2 regions of the Streptomyces sp. NPDC005566 genome follow, and region 2 is predicted to be linked to the other one. Evidence: riboswitches for the same ligand, from Rfam matches in the RefSeq annotation. Region 2 holds a riboswitch; the other holds the start of a gene.
What was found. A riboswitch is a leader RNA that binds a small molecule or an ion and turns the genes downstream of it on or off. The one in region 2 is predicted to bind cobalamin.

Region 1 (4,171 bases), on a different contig from region 2:
CCGCCGCCATGTCGATCAGACCGCGCTGCGGGATCTCCCACGCCGTGCGGTACAGCGCACGCACCTCCTCGGGAATCCAGGCGAAGCCCTGCACCGAGCCGCTCGCCTCGCGCAGTGCCTCCCGGGTCCGCGCGTCCCACACGCCGAGCTTCTTCAGCTCGTCCACCAGGTAGGCGTTGACCTGGAGGAACTCCCCGCTGAGCGTCTCGCGCTTGAAGAGGTTGGAGACCTGCGGCTCGATGCACTCGTACACACCGGCGATCGAGGCGATCGTCGCCGTCGGCGCGATGGCGAGCAGCAGCGAGTTGCGCATCCCGGTCTTCGCGATCCGGCCACGCAGTGCGTCCCAGCGCTCGGGCCAGTTCAGCTCGGTGTCGTAGTGGTCGGGGTGCAGTACACCGCGGGCGGCGCGCGTCTCGGACCAGGCGGGCAGCGGGCCCGAGCGCTCCGCGAGGTCGCACGACGCCTCGTAGGCGGCCAGCATGATCCGCTCGGAGATCCTCGTGGAGAGCGCGCGGGCCTCGGGGGAGTCGAAGGGCAGCCGCAGCTGGAAGAAGACGTCCTGCAGGCCCATCGCGCCCAGGCCCACCGGGCGCCAGCGGGCGTTGGAGCGCCCGGCCTGCTCGGTCGGGTAGAAGTTGATGTCCACCACGCGGTCGAGGAAGGTCACGGCGGTACGGACCGTGGCGTCCAGCCGCTCCCAGTCCATCTCCCCGCCGACGACGAACGCGCCGAGGTTGACCGAACCCAGATTGCAGACGGCCGTCTCGCCGTCGTCGGTGACCTCGAGGATCTCCGTGCACAGGTTCGACGAGTGCACGACTCTCCCCGGCTCGGCGGTCTGGTTCGCGGTCCGGTTGGAGGCGTCCTTGAACGTCATCCAGCCCTGACCGGTCTGTGCGAGCGTCCGCATCATCCGCCCGTACAGCTCACGGGCGGGCATCGTCCTGCGGGCCAGGCCCTTGGCCTCCGCCGCACGGTACGCGGCATCGAACTCGTCGCCCCACAGGTCGACCAGCTCGGGGGTGTCGGCAGGGGAGAACAGCGACCACTCGGTGTCCGCGTCGACGCGGCGCATGAACTCGTCGGGGATCCAGTGCGCCAGATTCAGGTTGTGCGTGCGGCGCTGGTCCTCACCCGTGTTGTCCCGCAGCTCCAGGAACTCCTCGATGTCCGCGTGCCAGGTCTCCAGGTAGACGGCGGCGGCGCCCTTGCGGCGGCCCCCCTGGTTGACCGCGGCGACGGAGGCGTCGAGCGTCTTCAGGAACGGAACGATGCCGTTGGAGTGCCCGTTGGTGCCACGGATCAGCGAACCCCGGGCGCGGATCCGGGAGTACGAGAGACCGATGCCCCCGGCGTGCTTGGACAGCCGTGCCACCTGGTGGTAGCGGTCGTAGATCGAGTCGAGCTCGTCCAGCGGGGAGTCCAGCAGATAGCAGGAGGACATCTGCGGGTGCCGGGTACCGGAGTTGAACAGGGTGGGCGAGGAGGGAAGGTAGTCGAGCCGGCTCATCAGCCCGTACAGCGAGGCGACTTCGTCCAGGGCGCGCTCGGAGGTGTCCTCGGCGAGGCCCGCGGCCACCCGGAGCATGAAGTGCTGCGGGGTCTCGATGACCTGGCGGGTGAGCGGATGGCGCAGCAGGTAGCGGCTGAACAGCGTCCGGAGCCCGAAGTAGCCGAAGCGGTCGTCGGCGCCGTCGGTGAGCGCCTGCCCGGCCAGCGCGTCGAGGGCGTCCGCGTGCAGCGTGACGAACTCCGCCGTACGGTCGGCGATCAGGCCCTCGCGGTGGCCGACGGCAACCGAGGCGGAGAACGACACGGCGCCCTGGCCGGCGGCCTCGTCCGCGATGGTGCGGGTGAGGAGCCGTGCGGCGAGCCGGGAGTAGGCGGGGTCCTCGGAGATCAGGCCCGCGGCGGCCTCGGTGGCCAGCGAGCGCAGCTCGGCCTCGTCCGACCGGGCGTTGCGGCCGCGCAGCGCGGCGGCGGCGACCCGTCCCGGGTCGGTGTCGGGCAGATCGACGGTGAGGTCGGTCAGGGTCCGCAGCAGTGCGGTCCCGGGCCCGTCGGGCGTGGCGTGCGCGGACTCGGCTGAATCGACCGCTGAAACCGGATCGGCTGGCGCGATGGTCACTGGGGCTATCCCTCGCTCGGCTCGGGGCCGGCGGGAGCGGGGGCAGCCGGGCAGGACGATGCCCGGGAGAGGGGCAGCACTGCGCACGGCGTCCACCGGCCCTCCGCGAGGCCCGGACGTCGGGCGTCCGGTTCGGTCGAGCCGGACGCGCTGTCGGCAGGTCTTCGGACTTCCCGGTGCGCAGAAGCACACCGATCACACCGTTGCGGGACAGTTCCGGATTCGCACCGGATTCCCCTGCGGAGACAGCGAGCATGAGCATACATGTGGGGGCCGTCGGACATGGCAGCCCCCACATGTTGTGTCGCGCTCGGTCAGAGCTCCAGGCGGAATGTCAGGAGCGAGATGTGTTCGACGGGCTTCCAGTCCCGTTCCGGAGTGCGTACGAAGCCCAGCCGCCGGTAGATCCGATGGGCGCCGTGCATGGCCTGCTGCGTCGACAGGACGAGACCGGAGACGCCCTCCGTGGCCCGTGCCCGGTCGATGCAGGCCCGTACGAGCGCCTCGCCCGCCCCGCGTCCACGGGCCTCGCCGGAAACGGCCAGCATCCGGAACTCGGCCTCGTCCACCCCGGCGATGTCCGCCCACGGGCTGCCGGGTGCCGCGTAGGTCACACCGCCGAGCAGCGTGCCGTCACCGCCCACCGCGACGAGTACCTCCGCCTCGGCGGCCCGGCGGCCGACCGCGCGCAGTTCCGCCAGATAGGGGTCGTCGGCGCCGAAGTCCAGCAGCTCGTCGGCGAGATACGCCTCGGCGGTGATGCCGGCCAGTGCCTCGTGCTCCTGGAGGCCGACGGGCCTGATCGAGATGTCCATGGCGGGAGTCTGCATCAGGCGGAAGTGAGGGTCGAACTCCTTTACGGAGATCTGGACTCCTTCACGGCAGAACGGACTCCCCGTACGGCGAGCCGGACACCCCTCCGGCGGCCCCGAACGGAGCGGGCCGCCGCGCCCCTGGGGATGCGGCGGCCCGTTGAGGAACCGGCTTCGGAGGGTGCGGTCAGTGACCGCTGCCCGGGGCACCCACGGTGGGACCGTCGCCCGCCGTGGGATCGCCGCCCTGGGCGCCCACGGTGGCGCTGCCCGGGGCACCCACGGTGGCCGGCGGCAGCGCCGTCTTGACACCCGGGTCGCCCGCGTCCGCGGTGTAGTCGGACGGGGAGGTCTCGTCGATCCCGGCCGGTGCCTTCAGCGCGTTCAGGACGAAGGTCAGTACGACCACCACGACGACGTTCAGCACGAACGCCGTCAGACCGATGTAGCCGATCTCGCCGATGCCGGGGATCTCCTTGGAGGACCCGCCGAAGTGCTTCTGGGTCGGGCTCGCGACGCCGTACGCGGCGGCCGTGCCGTAGACCATTCCGACCGCCCAGCCCGCCAGCAGGGCCCAGCGGTGGAACCACCGGGTGAAGAGGCCGCCCACCAGGGCGGGCATCGTCTGGAGGATCCAGATCCCGCCGAGCAGCTGGAAGTTGATCGCGACCGTCTTGTCCATCGTGAGGACGAAGGCGAGCGCGCCGACCTTGACCAGGAGCGAGACCAGCTTGGAGACCTTGGTCTCCTGGGCCGGGGTCGCGTCGGGCTTGATGAAGTCCTTGTAGATATTGCGGGTGAAGAGGTTCGCCGCGGCGATCGACATGATCGCTGCGGGTACCAGTGCGCCGATCCCGATCGCGGCGAAGGCCACACCGGCGAACCAGTCGGGGAACATGTTCTCGAACAGCTGCGGAATGGCCAGCTGACCGTTGTCCACCTTCACTCCGGCGGCGATCGCCATGAAGCCGAGCAGGGCCAGCAGGCCGAGCATCAGCGAATACAACGGCAGGATCGTGGTGTTGCGCCGGATCACGTCACGGCTGCGGCTGGAGAGCGTCGCCGTGATCGAGTGCGGGTACATGAAGAGCGCCAGCGCCGAGCCCAGGGCCAGCGTGGCATAACCCCATTGGCCCATGTCGCCGGGCACGAGAGCACCGCGTGGCTTGCCCGTCGCCTCGTTCGTCTGCGCGAAGGCCTCGCCCGCCTTGGCGAAGATGTCGTCGAA
Region 2 (4,171 bases):
GCGTCGGCCAGCTCCTCGGCCCGGTCCACGAACCGCACCACCACACCCGGCTCGGCCGCCAGCGCGTCCACATCGGTGAAGTTCGACATCAGCGGCACGGCGCACACCGCGACCCGCAGGACGTCCTGGCCGTGCGGCGGTGCGACGACCGACTCCCGCACGGCGCCGCGCATCGACACCCGCAGCCCGTCCTCCTCGTCGATACCGAGGCCGTGGGCGAACGGCAGCACCCCGTACGTACGGCGCCCGGTGAGCTCGTGCAGCATGTCCAGGCCGGGCTCCAGCAGCGACACATCGCCGCGGAACTTGTTGACGAGGTACCCGGCGACCAGCGCCTGGTCCTCGGCGCTCAGCAGCGCCGTCGTACCGAAGAACGAAGCGAACACCCCGCCCCGGTCGATGTCCCCGACGACCAGCACCGGGAAGCGAGCCGCCCGCGCGATGCCCATGTTCACGATGTCCGTGCGCCGCAGATTGATCTCGGCCGGACTGCCCGCCCCCTCGCAGATCACGGCGTCATACGTGCCCCGGAGCTGCTCCAGACAGTCCACGACCGTCCCCAGCAGCGATTCCTGGCGCCCGCCGTGGTAGCCGCGCGCACTCATCTCGCCGACCGGCTTCCCCATCAGGACCACCTGACTGGAGCGGTCACCACCGGGCTTGAGCAGCACCGGGTTCATCAGCACGCTCGGCTCCACCCGGGCGGCCTGCGCCTGCATCGCCTGGGCACGGCCGATCTCCGCACCCTCGTGGGTGACGAACGAGTTCAGCGACATGTTCTGCGCCTTGAACGGTGCGACCTTCACCCCCTGGCGCACCAGCCACCGGCAGATCCCCGCCGTGACGACGCTCTTGCCCGCGTCCGAGGTGGTTCCCGCGACCAGCAGCCCGCCGCCCTGTCCGCCGCTCATGCCCGACCCTTCCGTCCTGCGGCCAGCCGCGCGGCCGCACACACGCCGAGGGCCAGCACACTCACCCGGCGCGACAGCCGCACCGCGCGTTCGATATCAGTGACCCGCACGTCCCGGCCGGTCTCCCCGTTGAGTACGGGCCGGTGCTCGACCCGGCCGCCGTACGCGAGAGTCCCGCCGAGGCGCACGCCGAGCGCACCCGCGAACGAGGCCTCCACCGGGCCCGCGTTGGGGCTCGGGTGCTTTCCCGCGTCGGCCCGCCAGGCCCGTACCGCCTCGCGCGGACGGCCACCGGCGGCCACGGCGAGCACCGCGGTGAGGCGGGCCCCGGGCCAGCCGGCGAGGTCGTCGAGACGGGCCGAGGCCCAGCCGTAGCGGCGGTGGCGCGGCGACCTGTGGCCGACCATGGCGTCGAGTGTGTTGACGGCCCGGAACGCGACGAGGCCCGGGACACCGCCGATGGCGCCCCACACCAGAGCGCCGACGACGGCGTCGGAGGTGTTCTCGGCGACGGACTCCACCACCGCGCGGGCGATCTGCGGTCCGTCGAGGGACTGGGGGTCACGGCCGCAGAGGTGCGGCAGCCGCTCCCGGGCCACCTCGACGTCACCGGCGGCGAGCGCACCGCCGATGGCGCGGGCCTCCCGGCCCAGCGACGTACCGCCGACGACGGACCAGGTGGCGGCGGCGGTCAGGGCCACGGCCGCGGCGGGACGGTCGCGTACGGCACGGGCGGCCAGCGCGGCGGCGCCCGTGGCGCCCCCGGCGCAGACGAGTGCGTGCAGGGCGCCCCAGCCGCGGTGGTCGCGCCACAGCCGGCTCTCGACGCCTGCCGCGGCCTGCCCGAAGGCGGCGACGGGGTGGCCCCGCCGGGGGTCACCGAGCAGCAGGTCGCCGATCAGACCGGCGGTGGCGCCGTACGCGAAGATGCGGTCGGCTCGCACGGTTCAGCCGGCCGTCGCGCCTCGAAGGACCTTCGGAGCGGGTGACACAGGGACCGACGCACGGCAGCCAGGCATGGCAGATGTCCTTAACTCAGGGTCCGCGCCCTGGTTCGACGTGACCGGCGACGAGAGTCTCCTGGCTTCCGGATCCGCAGTTCCCCCGGCCTTCCAGTCCGTGGTGGACCGTGACTTCCGTGTGGGGGCCTGCTCCCCGGTGACAGTGGCGGGACCGCGCCGGATTCGCACCGGCTTCCTCTCCTGTCGCCGTAAATGGCACCGGCAGTCCACCACGCCCCGTGAACGCCCGTCAACCTGCCGTTGACCTGCGGGAGTGCAGTGTGCGCAGACGCACATCGGGCCGGACACACCCGTGGTGTGTCCGGCCCGATGCGAGGAGACGGCGGCGCCGCGCCGGGGTGCTCAGACGACGATCAGATAGATCCCGTAGGCGACCGCCGCCGCGCACAGCCCGAAACAGGCGTACGCGCCGGTGCGCGCCAGCGTGAGGGATCCGCCGGACTGAACCGCCGAGGCCTGCTTGGCGAGGCCGATGATGCCGAGAGTGAAGAGGCCGACCAGTGCGACGGTGACCACGAGGCTGACGCCGAAGACGGAGGCGAGAGCTGCCCAGTCGATGTTCATACGGATCTGTCCTTACACCGTGGCCGGTCGGGCCGGGTCGGCCGGGGTTCCGGCCGTCGGGGCCGGGGCCGGGATGGTGGTCTTGAGGTCCGGGACGCCGGAGCCGATGGGCGGCGGGCTGACGGCCGCGATGGCGGTGGTGACGACGCCCGCGGGCTCGGCGTCCGTCTCGTTGACGTTGGTGTGGTCGACCGGCTTGCGGCGCGACAGCAGCCAGATGGCACCGGAGCCCGCGACGAGGAGAACGGCGACCACGCCGACACCCCAGGGGCCCTGTTTGGTGAGGAACTCCGCGCCCGCGCCGACCAGGCCGGCGGCCGGCAGGGTCAGGCCCCAGGCGATGAACATGCGGGTGGCCGTGGACCAGCGGACCACGCCTCCCTTGCGTCCGAGACCGGCGCCCATCACGGCACCGGAGCAGGACTGGGTGGTGGAGAGGGAGAAGCCGAGGTGCGAGGAGGCCAGGATGACCGTGGCCGCACTGGTCTGGGCGGCGAAGCCCTGCGGCGGCCTGAGGTCGGTGAGGCCGCTGCCCATGGTGCGGATGATGCGCCAGCCGCCGAGGTAGGTGCCCAGTGCGATGGCGATACCGGCGGAGGCGATGACCCAGACCGGCGGGTTGGAGCCGGGGGCGAGCACGCCACCGGTGACCAGGGCCAGGGTGATGATGCCCATCGTCTTCTGGGCGTCGTTGGTGCCGTGGGCGAGGGAGACGAGACCGGCCGAGGCGATCTGTCCGGCCCGGTAGCCCTTGGCGGTCGACTTCAGCTGCGCCTCGTCGGTGATCTTCCGGTTGAGGCGGTACGTCAGCTTCGTGGCCAGTAGTGCGGCCAGACCTGCCACGAGGGGGGCCGCGATCGCGGGCAGGAGGACCTTCGTGACGACGGTGCCGCCGTTGATCGAGGACCAGCCGGCCGACATGACCGCGGCGCCGATGAGGCCGCCGAAGAGCGCGTGGGAGGAACTGGAGGGCAGGCCGACCAGCCAGGTCAGCAGATTCCACAGGATGGCGCCGACGAGCGCCGCGAAGATGACCTCGGTTCTGAGGCCGTTCTCATTGATGATCCCGCCGGAGATCGTCTTGGCGACCTCCACCGACAGGAACGCGCCGACGAGGTTGAGAACGGCGGACATGGCCACCGCTGTCTTGGGCTTGAGGGCGCCGGTCGAGATGGTGGTGGCCATCGCGTTGGCGGTGTCGTGGAAACCGTTCGTGAAATCGAACACGAGAGCTGTCACGATCACGATCGCGAGCAGCAGCGTGATGTGTTCCATTTACCCAGGCAATCGTTCGACGTCAGTGGCTGTAGGAACGTAAGCAACCTGGATGAACGGAAGATGAACTGGGCAGGGCGTTGTGGTGACTCCAAGCGCGAGCAGCCATTCCGCTTGTGTGCGCCCAGGGTGGCCGCACCGGCCCGCGCCGGTGCGGCAACCGGCCTTCGCCGGGTTCCGGTGCGCACCTGGTGTGCCGCATTTGCCCCTTTGGGATGACATCGGTCACGTGACCCTCGACGGCTCCGCCCGACAGGCCACGGCGGAGCCGGAGTGATACGAACGGATGACCCTAGGATCGCCCCATGAGCGATCAGCACCAGGACGCGATCGAGCGGGCATGGGACGGCGTCGTCGCGACGGCCCGCAGGACTGCCGCGGACGGGCTGGTCGTCGGCA

Region 1: it holds a riboswitch for cobalamin, as region 2 does, so the genes downstream of both, ABZS61_RS13915 (ribonucleoside-diphosphate reductase subunit alpha) here and ABZS61_RS14620 (cobalamin biosynthesis protein) in region 2, are expected to answer to the same signal.

The regions. Positions count from the first base shown of each region.
Region 1 is NZ_JBEXDB010000007.1:287,468-291,638, forward strand. Features, by position in the region: gene ABZS61_RS13915 (ribonucleoside-diphosphate reductase subunit alpha) at 1-2,131, opposite strand, end outside; cobalamin riboswitch at 2,269-2,400, opposite strand; gene ABZS61_RS13920 (GNAT family N-acetyltransferase) at 2,446-2,946, opposite strand; gene mctP (monocarboxylate uptake permease MctP) at 3,131-4,171, opposite strand, start outside.
Region 2 is NZ_JBEXDB010000008.1:52,798-56,968, reverse strand. Features, by position in the region: gene ABZS61_RS14625 (cobyric acid synthase) at 1-911, opposite strand, end outside; gene ABZS61_RS14620 (cobalamin biosynthesis protein) at 908-1,855, opposite strand; cobalamin riboswitch at 1,985-2,112, opposite strand; gene ABZS61_RS14615 (hypothetical protein) at 2,276-2,497, opposite strand; gene ABZS61_RS14610 (inorganic phosphate transporter) at 2,510-3,772, opposite strand; gene ABZS61_RS14605 (class II aldolase/adducin family protein) at 4,078-4,171, shown strand, end outside.